DNA from 3 places in the Proteus vulgaris genome. Region 3 is predicted to be linked to each of the others. Evidence: predicted binding sites of a transcription regulator. Region 3 holds the regulator's gene; each other region holds the start of a gene.
What was found. The regulator Fur, encoded in region 3, represses iron uptake genes when iron is present. The targets are predictions, from matches to a motif close to ATAATAATGAGAACNACTATCAA.
Positions count from the first base shown of each region.

Region 1: LW139_RS10510 (TonB-dependent siderophore receptor) is a predicted target of Fur. The motif match lies at 4,919-4,941, and genes of this name have one in related genera.
Region 2: feoA (ferrous iron transporter A) is a predicted target of Fur. The motif match lies at 3,057-3,079, and genes of this name have one in related genera.

Region 1 is NZ_CP090064.1:2,131,814-2,139,947, reverse strand. It holds gene LW139_RS10525 (TonB-dependent siderophore receptor) at 1-248, opposite strand, end outside; gene LW139_RS10520 (SUMF1/EgtB/PvdO family nonheme iron enzyme) at 360-1,481, opposite strand; gene LW139_RS10515 (ABC transporter substrate-binding protein) at 1,484-2,638, opposite strand; gene LW139_RS10510 (TonB-dependent siderophore receptor) at 2,648-4,837, opposite strand; gene LW139_RS10505 (ABC-F family ATPase) at 5,081-6,679, opposite strand; gene LW139_RS10500 (NAD(P)H-binding protein) at 6,896-7,525, opposite strand; gene hutX (heme utilization cystosolic carrier protein HutX) at 7,532-8,020, opposite strand; gene hutW (heme anaerobic degradation radical SAM methyltransferase ChuW/HutW) at 8,063-8,134, opposite strand, start outside.
Region 2 is NZ_CP090064.1:4,134,359-4,142,492, forward strand. It holds gene LW139_RS19540 (glycosyltransferase family 39 protein) at 1-404, opposite strand, end outside; gene yihI (Der GTPase-activating protein YihI) at 593-1,090, shown strand; gene LW139_RS19550 (DUF4026 domain-containing protein) at 1,332-2,777, shown strand; gene feoA (ferrous iron transporter A) at 3,189-3,425, shown strand; gene feoB (Fe(2+) transporter permease subunit FeoB) at 3,474-5,801, shown strand; gene LW139_RS19565 (FeoC-like transcriptional regulator) at 5,821-6,051, shown strand; gene LW139_RS19570 (OsmC family protein) at 6,232-6,702, shown strand; gene bioH (pimeloyl-ACP methyl ester esterase BioH) at 6,746-7,519, opposite strand; gene gntX (DNA utilization protein GntX) at 7,556-8,134, shown strand, end outside.
Region 3 is NZ_CP090064.1:1,150,230-1,158,363, reverse strand. It holds gene pgm (phosphoglucomutase (alpha-D-glucose-1,6-bisphosphate-dependent)) at 1-996, opposite strand, end outside; gene seqA (replication initiation negative regulator SeqA) at 1,071-1,622, opposite strand; gene ybfF (esterase) at 2,084-2,866, shown strand; gene ybfE (LexA regulated protein) at 3,070-3,378, shown strand; gene fldA (flavodoxin FldA) at 3,650-4,177, shown strand; gene fur (ferric iron uptake transcriptional regulator) at 4,367-4,813, shown strand; gene LW139_RS05475 (DUF817 domain-containing protein) at 4,892-5,731, opposite strand; gene chiP (chitoporin ChiP) at 6,214-7,608, opposite strand.

The DNA.
Region 1 (8,134 bases), 980 kb from region 3:
CGTAAAGCTTCATCAAGTTTTTGAGGCGCATGTATTTCGAGATCTTTTTGAGAAATGACAGAAACGGATTTAGGCGTTTCTTGCAAACTAGTATTTACTTTTAATGCTTGAGCACTAACGACAAGCTTTTCTACTTGTTCTGTCTTTACTGCTTCTTCTGCAAAAGCCTGTGTAGCCAAAACAAAAGGAAGGGTGGCAGAACAGAGCAATGCCACCGGTTTTAATTTAAATGCATAAAGATTAATCACAATAAGCCACCGAATAATAATGATTACTATTAGCACTATTATTCATGCAATCGATACTAAGGTAAATTAATTTATGCAAAAATGTCTATAAATAATAATTTTTTAGATTAATTAACTGGTTGTATCAATCCAAGCAAGGCGACCACCGACAGAAGTGCTGCGATGTGATGCATTGTGGCTTAAACACAAAGTTCGCATACCTGCAGCTTGTTGTGAATACCAAGCCCCTCCGCGCATTAAAGAGCGTTGACCATAATTTCGTAAATAAACCTGATCATTGTCCTGTTGGTTTATTGCTGGATATAATCCTAATTCTTTAAATAATGTAGGTATTTCAATACTATTTTCTGCTGTTATTGCATTAAAATCACCATCCATTAATCCCGCAGGATAACCATTATCTGTTGGTGTGCCGTTATAGTGTTTTATTGAAGTTGATAAAATGGGAGTGCCTGCATTTTTGTCACAATGATCTGAAGGGGCATCGTATTTTGCGCTATCGGGATGATTGATGGGCAATAATTGCCCCGTTGATAATGCTATTGAATGCCATTGCTCTGTTACAGAGGGATCACCACAGAATACTGAATCATTATCTTTAATTATCTGTATTTCTCCGGCATTTAATTGCATACCGCTTTGCCATTCCCAAAGGTTGCCACATAAATCACTAATACCAAACTCACTATTATCATGATACCAATTCGACCATTGCGGTCCTGTTATTGTCGTGGGATCACCTGTAGTAAAGTCAGTATCACCAGCTTCTTTACCATCAACGCGATTAACAGATTGCTCTGGATGAAGAAAACTTCGTCCATAATCTGTATTGCCATCTTCAATCATATTGTGGTGGCGACACCACAGCATTAAAGCAGCCCATTCTGCATGGGTACTTAAATGAAATCCCCGCCCTGTATGTTGTGCATATTGCTGAAAACTCAATAAATCTAATAATGTCGCCGGTTTTTGGTTAGGCAAACTTAACAACTCACCTTGATGCAATGAAGCGGGGTAACACGCATAGAAAAATCCATTCTTAACTTTTTCATTTACAATAAATGCAGAGTGAATAGTATCATCAAGATTATCTGATACCTCATTTAATCGAAAATAAGGAACAACGTACATATAGTTAGGTTGGCCTTTTGCTGAGTATAAAATAGTTCTTTTTCCTGCTGACTGTGACTCAACTTTTGCCCGTAAAGGATCGGGTGAATAGATATCAAACATGATTATTCCTTATCTTGATCAAGTAATGTTACCCAATAGCCCGTTTCCCATTTCACAGGTAAAAATTGAGTATGGTAATCATAAAAAATAGTGTCTACATCGAGGTGAGAAAAGCGATCAGGGTGTAGCCATTTAGCCATTTGTAAGATTGCAATAAAACCAAAAGGGCTGTCATAAAATGAATGCCAAAGGGCATATACTTGTTTATTTTTAACCGCATCGAGTGTTTTGTAGGCAAGCCGTTGCATTAAAATTTCAAGTTGCTGTTTTGCCAAATCTAAATTTGCACCAGGCCCTAAGTTAATCCAATCACCTGACGGGTTATAGCCACTCCAATCAGCCCCTGTTAAAAAAATTTTATCGGGTTTGGCATAAATCACCGTTTCTTGGTTCAAAACCCCATAAGTGCCTTTTATATATTCTGAACCTAAGTTTTGCCCACCTGCATTTTGTAGCATTTGTCCCATACTGCCATTGCCATAAGAAAGACAACACTCAGGTGTAAAGCCCGCTGCTCGTTCAAATAACACATTAGGGCGTTTAAATGTTTTTTTTCCTAATTGCTGAGAAATATAAGTGAGTTGTTTTTCACGAAATTGATTCATGGCTTGGCTTTGTGAAATATTACCCAGTAAATTCCCCATAATAGATGTGCTAATTGGCGTGTTATTAAGTGGGTCGATACTCAAATCAAACACCACAACAGGAATATTCGCTTTCGTTAATAAATCCAGCACACCATTAACACTAATTGCACGATAAGTTCCAACCGCCACAATAATGACATCAGGTTTTAGCGCGATAAGTTTCTCACTATTAAAATGCCCACTCGACATAGCCGTAAATTCAGGTAATGCCAATAATTGGGGGAATGCTCGCGTATATTGATGATATAAACTTAAGTCGGCGGTACGAAATGCAGAAGGCATCCCGATAAGGCGCTCATAAAGAGCGCCTTCATTTAATGAAGCATAAAGTAAAAATAACCCACTATCTGCCACATAAATACGTGTTAATTCTTGTGGTAATACAATTTCTCTTCCCAGAATGTCAACGATTTCTCTCTGTTTTGGTTTTGCATAAACAGGAAAAGGGCTTGCTAATAGTAACGATAATGCACTGGCACCTTTTAGTAATGAACGTCGATAGTTATCCATGTTCATTTCCTAAAAATAGTAATTGAGGACACCAAGCACAACACGGTCGCTTCCCACACTGCAATAAGTCGAACTAGTACAGCTAGAAACATAGGATTTATTCGTGATATTGCTGACAGTTAATCCTAATTCTAAACCCTGTAATTCACGATTAATTGCCGATAATTGGTAGCGGAAACTCACATCCCCTAACCATACTGCGGGTACTTTAAATGTATTTGTATTATCGCCGTAAGTTGAACCTAAATAACGGACACCCGCACCTAATAATGCACCGTCTAAATAAGGCTGATGGAAACGATAATCTATCCATGCAGATCCCGTATGAGTAGGTACTTGAACAGGATGTTTATTTAAGGTGGTTGGATCGCTAGTCGATGTCACAATATTATGAAGATAGGCATAATTGAGCATCATATTAACTTGTGGCGTTAGCACTAATTTACTTTCAAACTCAAGTCCACGAGAACGAATTTCACCTGATTGCTGATAATAATCAGGATTTCTAGGATTATGTGTTGTGACATTTTCTTGGGTTAATTGATATACAGAAACACTAACCAGTTGTGTTAACTCAGGATTTTGATATTTAACGCCTGCTTCATATTGTTTTGATTTCATTGGAATAAAAGCTTTTCCATCTGCATCAGTGCCCAATACAGGATCAAAACTATCAGATGTACTTATCCATGGTGAGAACCCATTATTAAATTGATAACTTAAACCAACACGATGACTCCATGCTGTGTTATGGCTTTGCTGTGTCGTACCTGATATTTGATTATGTGTATCTAAGTCCGCACTGTCATAACGGCCACTGAGTAATAAATTCCATTGCTGCCAACGCAAGTGATCTTGTAAGTAGTATCCATAGCGATCAAATTGTTGTTTTGTGGAAGTACGAGAAACCGGGTAAGGCTCAAAATCAGGCTTGTGATGTGATGCCCACGGATCAAAACTAACCGTTTGTGAGCCCCACCAATCTTTTGTCATATAGCCATGCTGGTAATCAAAACCAGCCATCACAGTATGATTGATATCCCATGTTGCTAATTTACCAATTAATTGTGAATCAGTTACCCATGTTTCTGATTTACTTGGTGCTTCCTGATAAACCGCAGTTAATAAGCGATCACCAGGTAAAAAACCACGGGTATAGTCACGGCTTATTTCCGTATCAACCTTCATAAAACGAGTGTTTTGCTTAAATTGCCACTGTGGGGACAATTCATATTCAAACAATGAAGTTAACGACTGTTGTTTACGATGTGAATTATCATGACTTTGATTATTATAATTTCGATTAGGATCAACTTTACCATTAGGATTCGGTAATAAACCTAATGCTTGAGCCGGTAGCGTATTGTAGTAACCTAGGCGAGGCTCTTTTTGATATTGTCCCAATATTGTCCAACTCAGTGCATCATTCGGTTTCCAAGTGATAGCCGGTGAAATAAGAAAACGAGTTTGACGAGAAGAGGGAATTTGCGACTCTTGTTCAAGCGCTAACCCTGAAACACGATATAACCATGTTTCATCCTCATTAAGAGCTGATGTGGTATCAAATTTAATACCATGATTTTTATTATTACCCGCTTGTAATTGCACTTGGTGTTGCGTTTCTGCGGAAGGGCGACGCGATGTCATATTAATCACGCCACCTGCACCACCTTGTCCATATAAGGCAGATGCCGGGCCATGTACGGCTTCAATACTTTCTAAACTCCAACTATCAATCTGTGGCGCCCAAATACCACTATTACCAAGCATTCTTAAGCCATCTAAATAATAATCAGCATCAAATCCGCGCATTTTTGAATAATCAATACCGCTTCCAAAAGCGCCAAATTTTTCACTCACAACCCCTGAGCTATAACGTAATGCTTGACTAATAGATTCAGAGGGCAAGTTATCTAGCTGGCTACGATTAACAACAGAAACCATTTGTGGTGCTTCTAATAAAGTGGCATCACTTTTAGTTGCCGTTGTCTGTTGTTTTGCAACATATCCGTAAGGTTGTGCATCAGACGACGAACTTGGCGCAGAAGTAACAATAATTTTTTCAATATTTTCTGATGCGAAAGAAGGTGACATCACGCTTAGTGAAATTAATGTCGGTAAAACAAAAGAATAGCCACATTTCCAATAATTTTTTAATTGCTTATTTGGACAATGTATTGTTTGAGGTAGTAGCAACATAATGATCCCAAAAAATGAAATAAACCATGATTGACTCGTGGTCGGTAACATACACTAACGACTGACTGTCAGTCAATATAAATGATAATCATTTATATTTGTATTGCCGTAAAAATAGAATGAGTCATAAATGAAATAAAAATAGGAGGGCGAAATTATCGGGATCTTTTGATTACAATAAAAAAGGCCTGATAAATAGTTATCAAGCCTTTGTTTGTTTATTACTTTAATTCTGCTGTGAAATTAAAGTGTAACACCTTTTTTGGCAAGGAACTCATCATAAGTACCTTGGAAATTAGTCACTTTTTCAGGTGTAATTTCAATAATACGATTTGCTAATGAACTTACGAATTCACGGTCATGAGAAACAAAAATCAGAGTACCTTGATAAAGTTCTAATGCCATATTCAGTGATTCAATAGATTCCATATCCAAGTGGTTGGTTGGCTCATCCATAATCAGAATGTTTGGTTTTTGCATCATCAGCTTACCAAATAACATTCTGCCTTTTTCACCACCAGATAAAACTTGAACTGATTTTTTCAAGTCATCTTGAGAGAACAGTAAACGACCTAATACGCTACGTACAGATTGTTCGTCGTCTTCTGGTTTCATCCATAAGCTCATCCAATCAAATACGGTCATATCTACTTCAAAATCAGTTGCATGATCTTGTGCATAATAACCGATATTTGAGTTTTCAGACCATTTTAAACGGCCTGTATCTGGTGTTAATTCACCGACTAATGTTTTAATCATCGTCGATTTACCCACACCGTTATTACCTAGAATGGCAACTTTTTCGCCCACTTCAAGCATCATATTGACGTCTTTAAACAGTGGGGCATTATCATCATAGCCTTTAGAGATATTTTCCACTTCAAGCGCATTACGGAATAATTTTTTCTCTTGTTCAAAGCGGATGAATGGGTTTTGGCGACTTGATGCTTTAACTTCAGCTAATTGAATTTTTTCAATTTGCTTAGCACGAGAGGTTGCTTGGCGTGATTTAGATGCATTAGCACTGAAACGACTTACAAAAGATTGTAATTCATTAATCTGTGCTTTTTTCTTCGCATTATCCGCTAATAAACGTTCACGCGCTTGGGTTGCAGCAAACATATATTCATCATAGTTACCTGGATGAACGGCTAATGCACCGTAGTCAAGGTCAGCCATGTGCGTACAGACCATATTTAAGAAGTGACGGTCATGGGAAATAATGATCATGGTACTGTTACGTTCATTTAGCGTTTGTTCAAGCCAACGAATAGTATCAATATCCAAGTTATTCGTCGGTTCATCCAGTAACAAAATATCCGGATCAGCGAATAGGGCTTGCGCTAATAACACACGTAATTTCCAACCTGGTGCGACTTCACTCATAGGGCCATTATGTTGTTCTAATGGAATGCCTACATTTAATAACAATTCGCCAGCACGAGATTCAACGGTATAACCGTCCATTTCACCGAATTTTACTTCCAGATCGGCAACTCGTAAGCCATCTTCTTCACTCATTTCTGGTAAGTTATAGATGCGTTCGCGCTCTTGTTTAACTTCCCAAAGTTCAGTGTGCCCCATAATCACAGTATCAAGCACTGTATATTCTTCATAAGCAAATTGGTCTTGTTTTAATTTACCAAGGCGCTCATTAGGATCAAGAAATACGTTACCGCTACTTGGCACTAAATCGCCACCTAAAATTTTCATAAAGGTTGATTTACCGCTACCGTTAGCACCGATTAAACCATAGCGATTTCCGCCACCGAATTTGACAGAAATGTTTTCAAACAGTGGCTTCGAGCCAAACTGCATAGTGATATTATTGCTGATTAACAAGACGAATACTCATTATTAGTGAATGACAAAAGGTAATGGGGCCGCATTATGCCACAAGTTACCCCCATTAAGACAGTAAAGTGACAAATGTCTATTGAGGAAATTTCATTGTGAGCAGAAAACTCATCATAATGTGAGTTATTGACCACAATAAAAGCAAGAAAAAAGAGATAACACATAGGTTATCTCTTAAGCTAATTGTGTTGATATTAATATCTATGATTTAGTTGGCACCAAACCCGGTTCAACCACTGCATAAACTTGATCATCTAGAAGATCGGCTTCAAGAAGTTGAGTCACCAAACGCGCGACATCACGACGATTAACTAAGCCGTGAGTCTCTTCATATTGATAAAGCTGAGCTTTACCCGTTTCTTCACCATTCAGTAATCCGCCAGGTCTTACTATCGCATAATCAAAACGGCTAGTTTGCAGCCATACTTCAGCTAATGATTTTTCTCTAACGGCTTGCCCAAAAGCGGCTTTTGCTCTGTCAGATAAAGCAACCCAACTATCGCCACAGCCTAAAGAAGAAACCATGAGCATCCGTTGAAACCCCATTTTTTCCGCAGTATCAATCACGGTTCTATGCGCAAGATAATCATTTTCTCCGCCCATTGTGGAGATAATGTCTGCTTCTTTTCCTGCTAGTGTTAAAACAGCTTCAACCGCTTTAGCATCAATCGCATCACCAATAACTGTTTTGATCCCTTTTTCTTCTAAACGATTGGCCGCATCTTCGGAACGAACTAAAGCCACAATAGGGCGTTGTTGTGTAACGCCAATATCTGCAATATGTGCGCCAATCCCTTTACCGCCAGCACCAAAAATAACCCAAGTTTTCACGTGCAATTATTCCTTATTTAATTGTTGTGCTAATTGACGGAAGGCTGATAGTTGCTCTGGCAATAATTGACGATGTTCATCTCGTCCAAGGAAAATTTTAAACATAGCAACGCCTTGTTGATTGAAAAATAAAATAGAGGCGGTATCCATACCCATAAACTTACGTTCGATCATTGCGATGGATTGGCAATTTTCGGCTTTAATATGGCCAGTCATTCCTTTTTTACCTCGTAAGTTAAAATAGCCATGACGATGGAAACCACTTGGCAACTCACCACTAAACTCTAAGATAACATCTTGAGTATGCACAAGCGTGGTGACATTACCCCATTTCATCACACTATCCCATACAGTATCGAATTGTTCGCCACTCATTAATGAGCGTGATGGTAAATGTCTCACAACCTCCAACAATGTGGTATTAAATTGTGTAGCAATAGTTTCCAATGTTCCATCAGGCTCAGTCATTAAAAATTGTTGTAATTCAGTATTCATGATGTTGTTTCCATCTTCTAATTAATATTCAGGGTAATAAAATTAACGAGGTGTATTTAATTGCAAAATTAATTGCTGTAAGGATGTCAGTAAGTTACTTGCCCAAAATCGACC
Region 2 (8,134 bases), 1.4 Mb from region 3:
CAACCGACTAGAATATAGTTATCGTTATAAGGGATAATATCGAAGTTAATAATGCCAGATAAATTAAGCCCTAACATGGCAAACCATGCAAGATTAGTGTTGCGTGTCAATTTATAAGCTAAATTCCAGACACCTAATAACCCAATGGCAATCACAATAAAGTGGATAAAATACCAATAAAAGCTAAAATCGACACCGCCATAAATAGCAGGTGATATTATAAAGCCAACAAACCAAGGATTTTTAGGGGAACCCCAACCTCCATTGGTGCCCCAATTGACCGCTTCTACGGCATCATAAGGCACCGTAGGGTCAAAAAGATAGCTGACTAAGATCCACAGTGCCGCATAGCCAATAACCCACCAATATACCGGTTTACGCAATTGCGCAGATGATAATGTCATAATAAATAGAAAGTTAAGTTGATAAATTTAATTTTGTTATTAAAGAATGTCACAACACAGTAAAGTATAGTGAAATGAACCGCACATTGTACGTGAGCAAAAATTAAATTGTCTTAAATTTGCGCTTTTATTGAAAATTTGTTTCTGATAGATTGCGCAACCAAGAAGATCACTACCGAGTTACCATTATGAATATGATTAAAAGAAAGCCCGCAGCAAAAACACGTAAAAAAACACGTGAAGAGCTGAACGCGGAAGGACGTGAACGCAAACGTCAAAAGAAACACCGCGGCAATCCTGCTGGTAACCGTCAGCAGGAAATGGAAAATAAAAACCAAACTAAAAATACAGCACCGAAAGATCCACGTATTGGTAGTAAAAAACCAATCCCTCTGATTGTCGGTGATGCACCTAAAGTGACGAAGAAAAAACCCGCGCCAGTCAAAGCAGAGCCGGTTCGTTTAACACCTGAACAAGAATTAGACTTGTTAGAAAACGATGCTCGTTTAGATGAATTACTGTCTCGCCTTGAAAATGGTGAAAAACTTAATGCTGAAGAACAGGCTTATACTGAGAAAACCCTTGATCGCATTGACGAATTAATGGTTGAACTTGGTATTGAGTTTGAAGATGATGACGATGAAGAAAAAACTGAAGACATCATGCAATTACTGAAAGGTAAATAATCAAAAGGCTAATCATTTTCTTTGATTATCTTACATCTAATGGATATCAATAAATTATTGATATCCATTAATTTTTATATACGATCTATTTTTTCATATTTGATTTATGTTTGAAAATACCCTTTTCTTGTGATGACATAAACAAACCTATCAAGCTCAGATAACTCCGCCTATTCCTCTCTTATCATCCCTGATATTCTATTTTTCTATCTTTAATATAAATATACGAGTGATAAGAAATATGGATAACAGACAGCAGTACTTAGATATCGCAGCCGGGCAAGGAGAAAAAGTGCCCTCTCGTATAGTGGCTTTTCCTGCACAGCCACTAAACTATGCACTTATTGAGCAACGCCTAGAAGAGCAGACGGATTATACTGATGGTGAAATCAATTATCTGAGTGAAAATATTGATGATGGTTTTTTCTATCGTTGCCAACATGGCGATAATGAATTGCATTTTTTTGTCTGTCTTTACCCTAGAGATGAAGATTATGAAATACGCCCAATGTATTCAACAGATGAACTTACCCCGCAATTATTAGCGCACGCAAATGCCACAACTCAAGATTTATTATTAGAAACGCTATTTACTGAGGCGTTGCATCCCTTAGCAAGTTACCGCCATCAACTGAATTTTCTAAATATCATTGCTCCTGAAATGGTTTTGGCATTAGATGAATCAGCAGCAGGTAAAGCCTTATCACCAGAGTGGATCCGCTTTCAATTAGAAACCCCCGATCTCTATCCTGAAGTAGAAAGCTTATATGTTATTCATGCTGTCTATGACACAGAAAATGATCCACCAACCATGTTTTGGTTCCATACTCATGGGCTCGCACGCTGTGGCTTAACTGAAGTCGATTTAGTTATTCCAAGTATGCTTGAATCTTACTATGGTATCCCTGATCTCTTCCGCTGCTTTGTTAACAACAGTATTAATCATCGCCAAATCGAATTTGGTGAACCAATGCTTTGTGGGCAAACATCATCAGGTTTAGAGTATCTTGTTGCCTTACCTTTTGAAGAAGGTATCCGCCATATTAATCAATCAACACCTCTCGAAAACCTTAGATCTTTAGAAGAGATGCGTTACGACACTGAAGGCGCACCAAACGGCGTTTTCTTAGGTGATCTAGCCGATCGTGACGAGTATCACCAACACCCTTCATCTATGCTATTTAGAACCAATGAAGAAAATCCTGTTTTAGAAACCTTCTTTAAAGGTTATGAAGAGCAGCAAGCAATGATGCTACTACGTAGCAATGAAGAAACCTATGAAATGTCTGAAAAAGCCAAACGACGCTGGGAATACTTTGTTTCTATGTTTGATAACTACAATCAACCCCCCGTCGAAAAAAAGAACGGTTTTCTTTCGAAATTATTAGGTAAAGAAAAACCCGAAGAGACCGAAAATCCTTGGCAATTTATGATCAAATTCGGTATTCCTTATGGTGAAGAGGAAGAAAAAGAGCTTGAACATATGTGGTTTGTGCCACAGTCTCGTGATGGTGACACTGTTTATGCCAAATTACTCAACGTGCCATTTTATGTTAGAGAGATGCAAGAAGGTGAAATTTATCCCATCAATATAGATTTAATTACTGATTGGGTCGTTTCATTCGAAGATGATAGTTATACCCCTAACAATATTTACCAGCTTTTTAGCCACCAGCAAACTCACTAATTAGCTAACAATCTCACGCCCTTAATGCGGGTTTCTTATTTAATTATGATGAGAAACCCGTTTTTAAATTTCAGTAAAATCTACTTTCATCTGGTGACCAGTTAATATTATTAATTGATTGTTATTTTGTTGCTACATTGACATCTCAACTCTTCACATTTTGTTTTTGTCTAGTAACAGATAGAGAAAACAGTCTGATTTCCTCCCAATATCTTTTCTCTGGTTGATTTAAATCAAGTGTGGATAAGTGTAGAGTAGGCTAAATTATACCCAATAAAGATAATTATAATTCTCATTAGCATTAAAAATATTTATTATAATTATCCTGACTCTTATTATGTGAATTTTTATATACGTTAATAATTATCAGTATCATTATTTTTTGTATCAATATTCGTGGAAGAACGATTTATGTCACTGATCCCAAATCACAGTTATAAAATCTTGAGCTACTCACCTCAGATTAGCCCTGCATACAGGCAAAAATTATTATCTTTAGGTATGTTGCCTGGCGCTGTGTTTAACGTTATTCGTATCGCACCACTGGGTGATCCTATTCAAATAGAAACGCACCGAGTATCCCTCATTTTGAGAAAAAAAGATCTCGCACTTATCAACCTTAGCGAAGTGGTTCATAACGAAAAATAATCGTTATTTCTCATTCAACCAGGCAAGACAACTATTGGCACCACTATTATGACTCCTCTCACTATAGGCCTTATCGGCAACCCCAATGCTGGTAAAACAACACTTTTTAATCAGTTAACAGGCTCTCGCCAGCGCGTAGGTAACTGGGCGGGTGTGACGGTCGAACGCAAAGTTGGTCGTTTCACAACGACAAATCATAAAATTGAGCTCGTCGATTTACCCGGCACTTACTCTTTAACGACAATCTCAGAACAGACATCACTTGATGAGCAAATTGCCTGTCATTTCATTTTAAGTAATGAAGCAGACATGCTGATTAACGTTGTTGATGCCTCTAATCTTGAACGTAACCTTTATTTGACATTACAACTTCTTGAGTTAGGCATTCCCTGCATTGTGGCATTAAACATGCTCGATATTGCAGAACATCAAGATATGCAAATTGATATCAAAGCATTGTCTGAACAACTGGGTTGCCCTGTTATTCCAATGGTTTCAACTAAAGCATCGGGAATGGATAAGCTCAAAGAAGCGATTGATACTTTCCCTGCTGAAAAGAAAAAACCACAAGAACTACTAACGTCTTACCCATTATGGTTACTTAATGAAGTCGAGGCACTCGCTGAAAAAATTAATCATGATGAGTTTAATTTACAGCAACGCCGTTGGATGGCATTACAGTGTTTGGAAGGGGATATTTATACCCATCAACGTGCTCAAGTTACCACCGAAGATATCAAAGCAATTCGTCAGCGAATTCAAGATGAGCACAATAATGAACCAGAATTAGTCATTGCGGATGCCCGTTATCAAAATATTGAGCGCATCTGTCATACTGTGATTAATATGGAATCTATTAAGCCAAACATCCTGACTCAAAATATCGATAAAGTGATATTAAACCGTTGGTTAGGTGTACCTATCTTCCTGTTTGTCATGTATTTAATGTTCGTTTTGGCGATTAACATCGGTGGTGCATTACAACCTGCTTTTGAGGGAGGTTCTGAAGCCATCTTTATCCATGGTATTCAATGGATTGGTGCAACTTTTAACTTCCCAGAATGGTTAACCATTTTCCTTGCACAAGGTGTCGGTGGTGGTATCAATACTGTTCTTCCACTCGTGCCACAAATCGGGATGATGTACCTCTTCTTATCCATCCTTGAAGATTCAGGTTATATGGCTCGCGCCGCATTTGTTATGGATAGATTGATGCAGGCTTTGGGTCTGCCGGGTAAATCATTCGTACCGCTGATTGTCGGCTTTGGTTGTAACGTGCCATCCATTATGGGTGCGCGCACCCTCGATGCTCCAAGAGAACGATTAATCACAGTATTAATGGCACCATTTATGTCTTGTGGTGCTCGTTTAGCTATCTTTGCGGTATTTGCGGCGGCCTTCTTCGGTAAAAACGGTGCCAGTGTTGTTTTCTCACTTTATCTTTTAGGTATTGTGGTTGCTATCCTCACAGGCTTACTGCTAAAACACACCATTATGCGCGGTGAAGCGTCACCTTTCGTGATGGAACTGCCTGTTTATCACATTCCTCACCTAAAAACGTTACTCATGCAAACATGGCAACGTCTAAAAGGTTTCGTGGTACGTGCAGGTAAAGTCATCATTATTGCCAGTATGTTTATCGGTGCATTAAATAGCTTTACCTTCTCAGGTAAACCTGCCGATAACATCAATGACTCTGCTTTGGCATCGGTCAGTAAAGTGATCACTCCATTATTACAACCTATTGGTGTTCATAACGATAACTGGCAAGCAACGGTAGGCTTAGTAACAGGGGCGATGGCAAAAGAAGTGGTTGTGGGAACATTAAATACCCTTTATACCGCGGAAAGCATTGTGAACGAGCCTTTTGATCCTGAAGAATTCGATCTTTGGGGTGAAATTAGTGACGCCTTTGGTGAAACGTGGGATAGCTTAAAAGAGACCTTTACCCTAGCTGCACTTTCTAATCCAATTGAAGCAAGTAAAGGCGATGGTGAAATGGATACCGGCACTATGGGTACCATGGGGGCTAAATTTGGCTCTGGCATTGCTGCATACAGCTATTTAATCTTTGTTTTACTGTATGTCCCTTGTGTTTCAGTAATGGGTGCTATTGCTCGTGAAACAAGCCGTGGCTGGATGACCTTCTCTATTCTTTGGGGATTAAATATTGCTTACTCATTGTCAGCGCTGTTCTATCAAGTCGCAACCTTTAGTGAGCATCCGCAAAGTAGTGGCATAACCATTGCTGCCGTGGTGATCTTTAACTTAATTCTATTTATCTTGTTGCGTAATGCTCGTAGTCGTCTAACAATTAACTTAAGCAATAAGCCTTCATTGGCTAAACAATGTTGTTCAAAAGGTAGTTGTCACTAAGTGACAAAGGAAAGTTCAGATGGCCAGTTTGATAGAAGTACGTGATTGTATCGCCCTTAATGGTCGAGCCGATGCCCGTCTTATCAGCCATCAACTCAATATGCCTGAACCGTTGGTGCAAGCAATGTTAGAGCGGCTCACATTGATGGGTAAACTTCAAGAAGTCGATGTTGAAGAGTGTCTTACGGGTAGCTGTAAAAGTTGCCCTGAAGCCACTGCCTGCCAGACAAAGCTTTATCAATTAACCTAACAAATTGATAAATGCCATTATAAAAACCCTTACTTTATGTAGGGGTTTTTATCTAATGCTTAAGATGAATCATTTTCATCTTCCTATTTAATGATTTACTTTCCTAACTATCACGGCATAATCCTTTAGTATAGACGTAAAGACGTCTGTTATTACTTCACTTTATAAGAATATAAAATTATGCCAATAACTGAATTTTCATCGACCATTACGACCGGCAAACAAGGCGGATTACAGATGCAATGTGCATCACGCCAGTTTCAATTTTTACTTGATGAACCTTTGTCATTAGGTGGAAAAGACAGTGCAATGAATCCTGTTGAAGCATTATTAGGTACATTAGGGGCTTGTAAGGGGATTGTCGCCAAAAGCTTTGCGCGTATGCATAAAATTAATCTCAACGATATTCGCATTGAAGTTAAAGGTGAATTAGATACCGATGGTTTTACGGGAAAAAATAAAGAGGCCAAATTGGGCTTTAGTAAAATTACGACACATTTTTTTATTCAAGCCGATAATAGCGAAGAAGAGATTGCTGCATTTATCGCTTTTATTGAACGCACTTGCCCTGTTTTTGACACTATTAAAAATCCACCGATTTGTGAAACATCTTATAGTGTCGAAAACCACATTGAAAATATAGCGTTATAAACTCTCAGAACTGCCCTCAAATATGGGCAGTTTTGGGTGATAACTATGATGTTATTTCACAAGCTTCAATTAACGCTTGAGCAAATTCATCAGGATGTGAAATAAACGGTGCATGAGCCGCATTACGGAAAATAACAGACGGTGAATGTGGATAAAAAGTATCTAATAATCCGGCCACTTTTCGAGGAACTAAACCGTCTAAATAACCGTAAAAACGAATAAAAGGACAACTCAACGTTTTCAATTCTTCTCGTAAATCCTCAGTACGCAAAATTTCCAATCCACCATTAAGCACTTCAACAGAAGGGAGTGGTTGTTCTAACACCACTGATTTTAATGCTTTCATATCTTCACGGGCACTTTGTGTGCCCAATGTTTGCAGTGCTAAAAAGCGCTCAACTGTGCGATGAAAATTCTCATTTAGCTGTTGTTCAAATCCTTTTAAAACCTCAGGTTTGATCCCCGGCCAATCCTCATGAGCACCAAAACAAGGTGAAGAAGCCACTGTAATCAGCGCTTGCACATTATTGGGATTATCTAAAACAACACGGCTAGCGACTAATCCACCTAAAGACCATCCTAACCAAATGGCATTAGCAGGCGCTTTAGCAAAAACAATGTCAGCCATCTCTTTTAATGTGAGAACAGGAAAACCTTGGCTACGTCCATAACCCGGTAAATCAACAAGATGCAGTGTAAAATGCGAACTTAGTCGCGATATTAATGATTGCCAGACCTCTGCATTCAATCCCCATCCGTGTAATAGCACAAGATGCGTTTTTCCTTCACCAATTGTCTGCCAATACAGTTTATTCATTGCTATGCTCTCTTCTCTTTTACAAGGATGTTCATTATGTGGATAACAATAGCAGGATATTGTTGGCTATGTCGTCAACCCTTAATTTATGATACTAAAGGCATTTGTTCGAGTTGTATTCGACATCTACCAAAACAACAAAATCGTTGCCCTTGCTGTTTATATCCTTCTCATCATTCTATGATGTTGTGTGGGCGTTGCTTACAATCACCACCGCTATGGAAACAGATGTTGACAGTCACCGACTATCAACCGCCATTAAATAAATTATTACACCTTTATAAATATCAACCTCGCCCTCAGATAGCCTTATGTCTTGCACGACTTTTTCTATTGCGATGGTTCTCACATCGACGAGAAAATTTAGTGCAGAAACCTGACAGAATAATTAGCGTTCCTTCACATCGTCATCGCCGTTGGTCTAGAGGCTTTGAGCAAGTAGAAGCTATCGCTAAGCCTTTGGCAAGGTGGTTAAATTGTGCTTATCAACCGAATACCCTGATAAGAACTCGTGCTACACTGATGCAAACGCATCTTAATGCCAAGCAAAGGCAACAAAATTTAAAACATGCATTTGTATTAAATAACACAGTGTCGGTATCAGGGAAAAATCTG
Region 3 (8,134 bases):
AAGATAGTTAATTGCAGCCGCTAAGTAGTGGTTAGGATTCATTAAACCAGACGGTGTCACAATACCATGGCGATCGTAATCAGGATCGTTAGCAAAAGCTAAATCGAATTTATCACGCAGTTGTAATAGACCTTCCATTGCCCAAGGTGATGAACAGTCCATCCGAATAACGCCATCATGATCGAGCGTCATAAAACGGAATGTCTGATCGACTTGATCGTTAACTAATTCAAGATCAAGGCCATAATATTCACCAATGCGTTTCCAGTACTCGATACCAGAACCACCTAATGGATCAACACCTAATTTTAAGCCTGCTTTCTTAATGGCTTCCATATCAACAACGTCACCTAACGCTTTGACATAAGGCATAATTAAGTCTTGAGCTTCAATATAATCACTCGCCAAGGCTTCATCATAAGAAAGACGTTTGATCCCTGCTAAATTACTTTCAAGCAGTTCATTAGCACGTTTTTCAATAACAGAAGTTAAATCGGTATCAGCAGGCCCGCCATTTGATGGGTTATATTTAATACCGCCATCTTCAGGTGGGTTATGTGATGGCGTGATCACAATACCATCAGCAATATCTTGATGTGCATCGTTGTAAGTCAAAATAGAAAAAGAGACTGCCGGTGTGGGTGTATAGCCATTATTTTCTTGAATAATCACTTTCACTTTATTAGCAGCGAGTACTTCTAAAACAGAAATAAATGCAGGCTCTGACAGTCCATGAGTATCTTTACCCACGTAACATGGCCCTGTTACTCCATTTTTTGCACGTACTTCAGCAATAGCTTGTGCAATTGCCAAAATATGGGCTTCATTGAAGCTATGGCGATTTGCACTTCCGCGATGGCCAGATGTACCGAACTTCACACGATGAGCATTAATGCTAGCTTGTGGTTTAAGTGAATAATATTGCGACGTTAATTGTGCCACATTAATCAGATCACTTTGACAAGTATGCTGCCCTGCTCTTGGATGAATTGCCACAAATCTTCTCCTATTTGACATCACAAGCACGCTTTAAACAAAAGCCTTTGCAATGCATCAATTAACAATAGTGGTTAGATAGTTCCACACACCTTATCAATCTCATTCGCAGGGAATTGCATATCCTGCATGATGCTTTGTACCATTGTTCTTTTACGCTCTGTATTGGAGTTAGTAATAACCCAAAATGGCGTGCCTGAAATATGGCGCGGTTTTGTATGACGTCCACTATCGAGTAATGTTTGTTCATCACCAGCAAAATAGATGCGTGTTCGTCCATGTACTGTTTCAGCAGATTGAGTAAAAGTAGCACTATCTAGGCTATATAACGTAGAAAGGATCTGTAAAAAACGATCAACTGATTTTGTTTTTTCTGCATAGCTGTCAGATAACAACAGTTCTCGCATTTCACGGACCGGATTTTTTGCTGGTGTAATCGATTTAGGTTCAGCTTCCTGTTTAATAACAGGTGCTTGTACTGACTCAGTGACAACGACTGGCTGTACGGGCTGTTTGGCATCAAGCTTCAGTAGACGCCTTAAAATATCTGAAGCGCTTTCACCGATATGTCTAGTTTCGCTAGCAATATAGCGGTAAAGTTCGTCATCAATTTCTATCTTTTTCATTGCTACCCAGTACTGTTTTCAAAAAAAAGTAATTAGGATTATAAGATATAATCTTTAAAAACAAAATAGGTAAAATTTCAATAACTTAAAGAAGATCTATACAAGATCCAGCCATTTCAATGGCTAAGCTTGGTATTTATCCTATTGTTTATCTCGGTATCATCTTCTATTCTTTGAACTTATTCAAACAAAGCCTGCTTCAAATACCGCCTTCTCACACTACACCAACCATCAAATAATATAAAATTCTAAATATTTATTTTTGAGCAATATCAAGATTTCAACTTTTTAAATAAGTTTAGAATAAATATCTAGATAATGTCACTTATCTAGTTTTTTATAAATTTCCCTTATCAATTATTTCTGCTCTTAATCACTCACGCATATTATTACGATAAGTTGGCTTAGCACCTTGTGCATGTCATCATAGAAAAAATCGCAATTATTTTTTGGTCATTAACATGAAACTCAATACATTATTAAATTATCAATTACATCAACCTGAAACAGCACCTGCATCCGATTTACCTATTGTTTTGATCCACGGTCTTTTTGGTGACTTAAATAATTTAGGCATATTAGGGCGTGATCTACGCAAAGACCACTCCGTGATCCAAATTGACGTGCGTAATCATGGACATTCTCCTCATAGCGAAAGTATGAACTATCAAGATATGGCACAAGATGTACTTACATTACTTGATAGTTTACATATCTCAAAAGCCATCATTATTGGGCACTCCATGGGGGGAAAAATAGCAATGGCAATGACGGCATTAGCACCAGAGCGAATTGCTCGCATTGTCGTAATAGATATGTCACCTGTAGCTTACAATGTCCGTCGCCACGATAACATTTTTGCGGCACTCGAAGCCGTCAGTAAAGCTCAAGTTACACGACGTCAAGATGCAGTAGAAATTATGAGTCCCTTTATTAAAGAAGAGGGAGTTATTCAGTTTTTACTTAAATCATTTAAAAGTGGTGAATGGCTATTTAATTTATCTGCAATCAAAAATGCTTATTCAGACATTATTGGTTGGAAAGAAGTTCCTGCTTGGAATTATCCGGTGCTATTTATTCGCGGTGGTTTATCACCTTATATATTAGATGAATACCGTAATGATATTGCACGCCAATTTCCGCAAGCTAGCGCTTTTGTCGTAGCAAATACTGGACACTGGGTACATTCAGAAAAGCCTAGCACTGTTATTAACGCTATTCGTCGTTTTTTATCCAAAGCTTAATTTATTGCCTAAAGTGACGCCATTAAGAAAGTAATAATTTAGCTGAATGTATAATTATTGTACTTAATCACGCAATCTGTCGATAAAAAGACCAAATGACAATAGGTTAAACTCAGGAAGCAGTGGCAGGACGCCACTATGTGGGGTATTATTGGGCGTTTCGCAATTTAGTCATTGGTATACGCCCTTTCACAGCAAAATTTATGGCAAAAGAACAAACTGATCGCACCACACTGGATTTGTTCGCAGATGAACGCAGACCTGGGCGACCTAAAACAAACCCGCTTTCTCGGGATGAACAGCTTAGAATTAATAAACGCAACCAATTAAGACGAGACAGAGTCAATGGTTTACGTCGAGTTGAGTTGAAATTAAATGAGGACGCTGTGAATGCACTTAATGAGTTGGCGACTGCAAGAAATGTTAGCCGTAGCGAGCTTATTGAAGAAATATTACTAGAACAATTGGCGCAAAATCACGCCTTGAAAATACATCAAAATGAGAATAGCTAGCAGCTAAACCACACAAATTCGACAGAATTACACTGCTATTTTCGTCAAAATACGTTTTTTAGTTTTCTATTATGAAAACAAGATGTTTATTTTTCACTAGTAATTGTTCAAACACAGACAAATATACTCTAACTATTTTGAAGTGTGGCTAGGTGGTAAGTAAAGGCGTTACTGGTACATACAAAGTATGTAATTAGTACGAATTAACGTAGCCAACAACGCAACAATTTGAAGTATAACGAATATAGAATAAAAGAGGTTATCTCACTTTATGGCAATCATAGGTATATTCTTCGGCAGTGATACCGGCAACACTGAAAATATTGCCAAAATGCTTCAAGAAAGACTGGGGGCTGATAATGCCGAAGTTCATGATATCGCAAAATCCAGTAAAGAAGATATCGAAGCATTTGATATTCTGTTACTAGGTATTCCTACTTGGTATTATGGTGAAGCACAATGCGATTGGGATGACTTTTTCCCAACACTAGAAGATATTAATTTTGACGGTAAGCTGGTTGCACTGTTCGGTTGTGGCGACCAAGAGGACTATGCAGAATACTTCTGTGATGCAATGGGCACAATCCGCGATATTATTGAACCTCGTGGTGCTGTCATTGTGGGTCACTGGCCAACAGAAGGTTACCATTTTGAAGCCTCTAAAGGGCTTGCAGATGATAATCACTTTATCGGCCTTGCGATTGACGAAGACCGTCAACCAGAATTAACCGAAGAGCGTGTTGATGCTTGGGTTGCTCAAATCAAAGAAGAAATGAGCCTAGATGAAATTCTGGGATAAATAAATACTCAATATTGAGAATGATAATTATTCAATGGTGTGCTAAGATAGTGTGATAGGTAGGGGTGTTTATTTTTAAATATCATGCCTATAATCAATAAGGTTATTTATTCACCCGAGTGTTAATGAATCAACCCTATTAGTGAGCACAAAAATTAAATTCACCATTAGCAACAGGATTAAATCCGCATGACCGACAATAATAAAGCGTTAAAAAATGCTGGGTTAAAAGTTACACTTCCTCGCTTAAAGATCTTGGAAGTGCTCCAGGATCCTGAGTGCCATCATGTCAGTGCTGAAGATCTCTATAAAAAACTCATCGATATCGGTGAAGAGATTGGTCTGGCAACCGTGTATCGCGTCTTAAACCAATTTGACGATGCTGGTATTGTTACCCGACATAATTTTGAAGGTGGTAAATCAGTATTTGAATTAACTCAACAACACCATCACGATCATTTAATTTGTCTTGATTGTGGTAAAGTTATCGAGTTTACAGATGATGCGATTGAAGTGCGCCAAAGAAACATCGCTGAACGTCATGGTATCAAGCTTTCCAATCATAGCCTTTATTTATATGGCCACTGTGCTGAAGGCAATTGTAAAGAAGATAGCCACGCACATGATGAGAAATAATTCATTCTGGATAATCTCTCAGTAAAAAAAAGGAACTGTCTACAGTTCCTTTTTATTGCCTAAAATCCGAGGATAACTCTACTTAGCCACACTGATACTGTGTTTAATATGTTTTAAATGAACCACGATAGTAAATGTAACAATGACTAACAGTGACCAAGAGCCCCATTTTCCTGCATGTACAGCAGACCAAGCACCAATTTGGTTAGGATATTGCCATACGCCAAAAAATGTACCGAAATTCTCAGCAAGCCAAATAAAGAAACCTATCAGAACAAAAGCCAATAATAGTGGCATTTTTCGCTCTGTATCATAAGGCGTAAAATAAACCACACTACGGGCATAAAGACCTAAAATAAAGGCAGTTAAATACCAGCGATAATCACCGATAAAGTGATGAGAAAAGAAATTAATATAGATAGCGAGCGCAACCAAAGTTGCCATCCAATAAGGTGGATAATGTTCAATTCGTACTTTTAAAAAACGCCATGCTTGAATTAAATAACTTCCTACCGCGGAATACATAAACCCTGTAAATAAAGGGACTTCCCACAATTTAGTGTAAGCAAAATCAGGGTATTTCCACGATCCAATTGCCGCTGATGTTTTAAATAATTCCATCACAAAACCAACAATGTGGAAAAAACAGATCGCTTTTAATTCATCCCATGTTTCGAGTTTTCCCCATACCATCCATAATTGGAAAGCAATAGCGAGAATAAGTAAAACGTCATAACGAGGTATCCCTAATATTCCTTTACTTGGTGTTACAAATAAAATAAAAAAGAAAAATCCCGCAAATAAACAAGAACGCGCTTCTTTCACACCAAAAAAAAGAAATTCAACAATAAATCGTTTTATACCTTTAAAAGGCTTCAATGGTGGTTCTAATAAAAAATCATCCAATCGCTTTAACATGCTTCTTCCTGAAAACGTGCATTATTAAATAGTATTCAATGCAGAATAATAAATTAAGGAGAGATAAAATGAATGAGAAGAAATTTGCCATAGAATGAAAAAACGCACAAGGATGAAAAGGACGAAAAAGAAAGGATTTAAAAATAAAGGTATTTACCCCCCACTACGATACCCACTCTGACTGCCTTTTAGGGTAAATACCTTACGCAAATTTTGCGAAATAACTGAAGCTCAAGAGATAAACATAACCCACTCACATTTATCTCAGACGACATAACATGACATGACGACTTTACTTCTACTTTTTACTACTGCTGACAACTTCACTTTATTAACGAGGCTAATTTTTGAGAATAATATTTATTCTTTTTAATTTATCCCTACTCTTTCTATTAGTTATTTTTACTTATCGTAATCGTATTTAGCTTTTTATTTTTATTCAGGATAAAGTGCAATTAATACACTTTATCCTCACTCTGATATTAGAAAATAGTAAATGGCATAATTACGTTAAATTTAACGTCTTTTTCATCTTGGAAGATATTACCAAAACCACCTTCATAACTTGGGATATCGGAATGGTTATCATAACGGGTATAATGAAGCTTAAAGAGTGTCCCTTTAGCGCGACCTTCTTGAACCGTATACATAATATCCGCATTCCACGCACTTTCTCTGATGCGCTGACCTTGATCATAAATGGCTTTACCACTTGGTTTAGCATCCCATGCATAAACATAAGAAGTACCTACCGCCCAGCCAGATAGATCCCAATTTTTCAGGTCGTACATTACACCCGCATAAAGTGCTTTTTCACCGTTGGCGTTAAAGTCAGAACGACCATCCCACCACACATCAAGACGACCATTTGATGTCGCCCAACCCGGAGTCATACGTTGTAAGAAATAACCTTGATTACCTTCAGCTTTAACCCATGTTCCTTCTACTTTGAAGTCAAATACATTGTAGGTATAACCAAAAGTCAGTGCTTGTAACCATGCCAGCCCATCATAAACATCATTAACGCCACCACCGGTCACTTTATCTTTAGCACCGTAGAATTGGTAAGACGTTCTTAATGCATTGTCAGCAATTGGGAAATCATAAGAAACTTTACCAAAATACTGATCGATATAACCATCAGCCTGACCAAATGCAGCTTCTAACACAAGGCTGTTTTTAAAATCATATTTGGCGCCGAAAGAGTGAAGATAGCTGATATTCGTTTCTAGATCAGCTTTACGGAAGTTATACATATTCCGATACCATGGTGCTTTGTATTCATCTGTCCACATATAGGAGAAAGATAATTCACCACTTTTATCGAAATCGAAGACTGCACCAGCTTCAGCACCGCGGTAAGTTCCTGGTAAGAAGCTCCAATGTGGACGCAATAAACTTTGGCCTTTAGGTTGAATATACCCACCTTGTGCCCAGAAGTTGCCTAATTTGAATTTCGCAGCTGCTTTATAAACGCTCATACCACTGCGATCGCCAGTCCATTTTTCATCCCAGCGACTTTTTGCATCACTAAAACCGATTTCATTAGGTGCAGCAGGGCCACTATTATTCAATTCAGCCGCACCAAAGGCAGCTAAATCAATACCAATAAAATCACCTAGGTAACCTGATGAGAAGTCTAGATTAGCGTTGAAAGTAGAATGGTGTAGGTTGGCTTTGTATTTACCGTAATCAGGACTATTTGGTGTTAACTCTTTTCTATCACGGTCACGTTGCCAATAAAAAAGACCACCTGTTAAGGTTGAGTCATCAATAAATCCTTCAGCATGAGACATTTTTGCAGGTAGTGCAGTTACAAGCAATGCGCCCATAACGGCAAGTGCCACCCTGCCTGGTTTAGCATGTTGCATAACCATAGCATTGTTTCCTCTTTGACTTTGACTAAAAAAGAAATAAGCACAATGCCTATTTCCAAATATAAAACCCCAAGTGGGGAAAAAACCTAAATTAGGTTAGAAACAGCATATTTTTCGCGACGCGAATTATCAACCAAAAAAAAAGAATTTTTATCAAAATATGACCAAGGGCACATAACTAAATGATCGTTTCATTTTCTTGCTTTTATAAGCTCTCATTAAAAATAAACATAACAAATTGATTTAATTTAATTTTTTAGACTAATCTTTAAACGATATTAGATTTCGTTTTTATTAAAAGGAATAATAAGTAGTGCTTATAAATAATCTTTTTTAACGTTGTAAAATATGTGCTTTAAATCACACTTTTCTTACTACAGTCTTATTGAATGAAATGTTATGAAAAAACGGAAGAATAAAGTGATAACAAGTTAATTATTTCAAATGAAATAAATAAAAAGTTATCGTTTGGAATGAAAAACTTGAGATTAATTGATCCTAAAAGAATAAATACTAAATATAAATA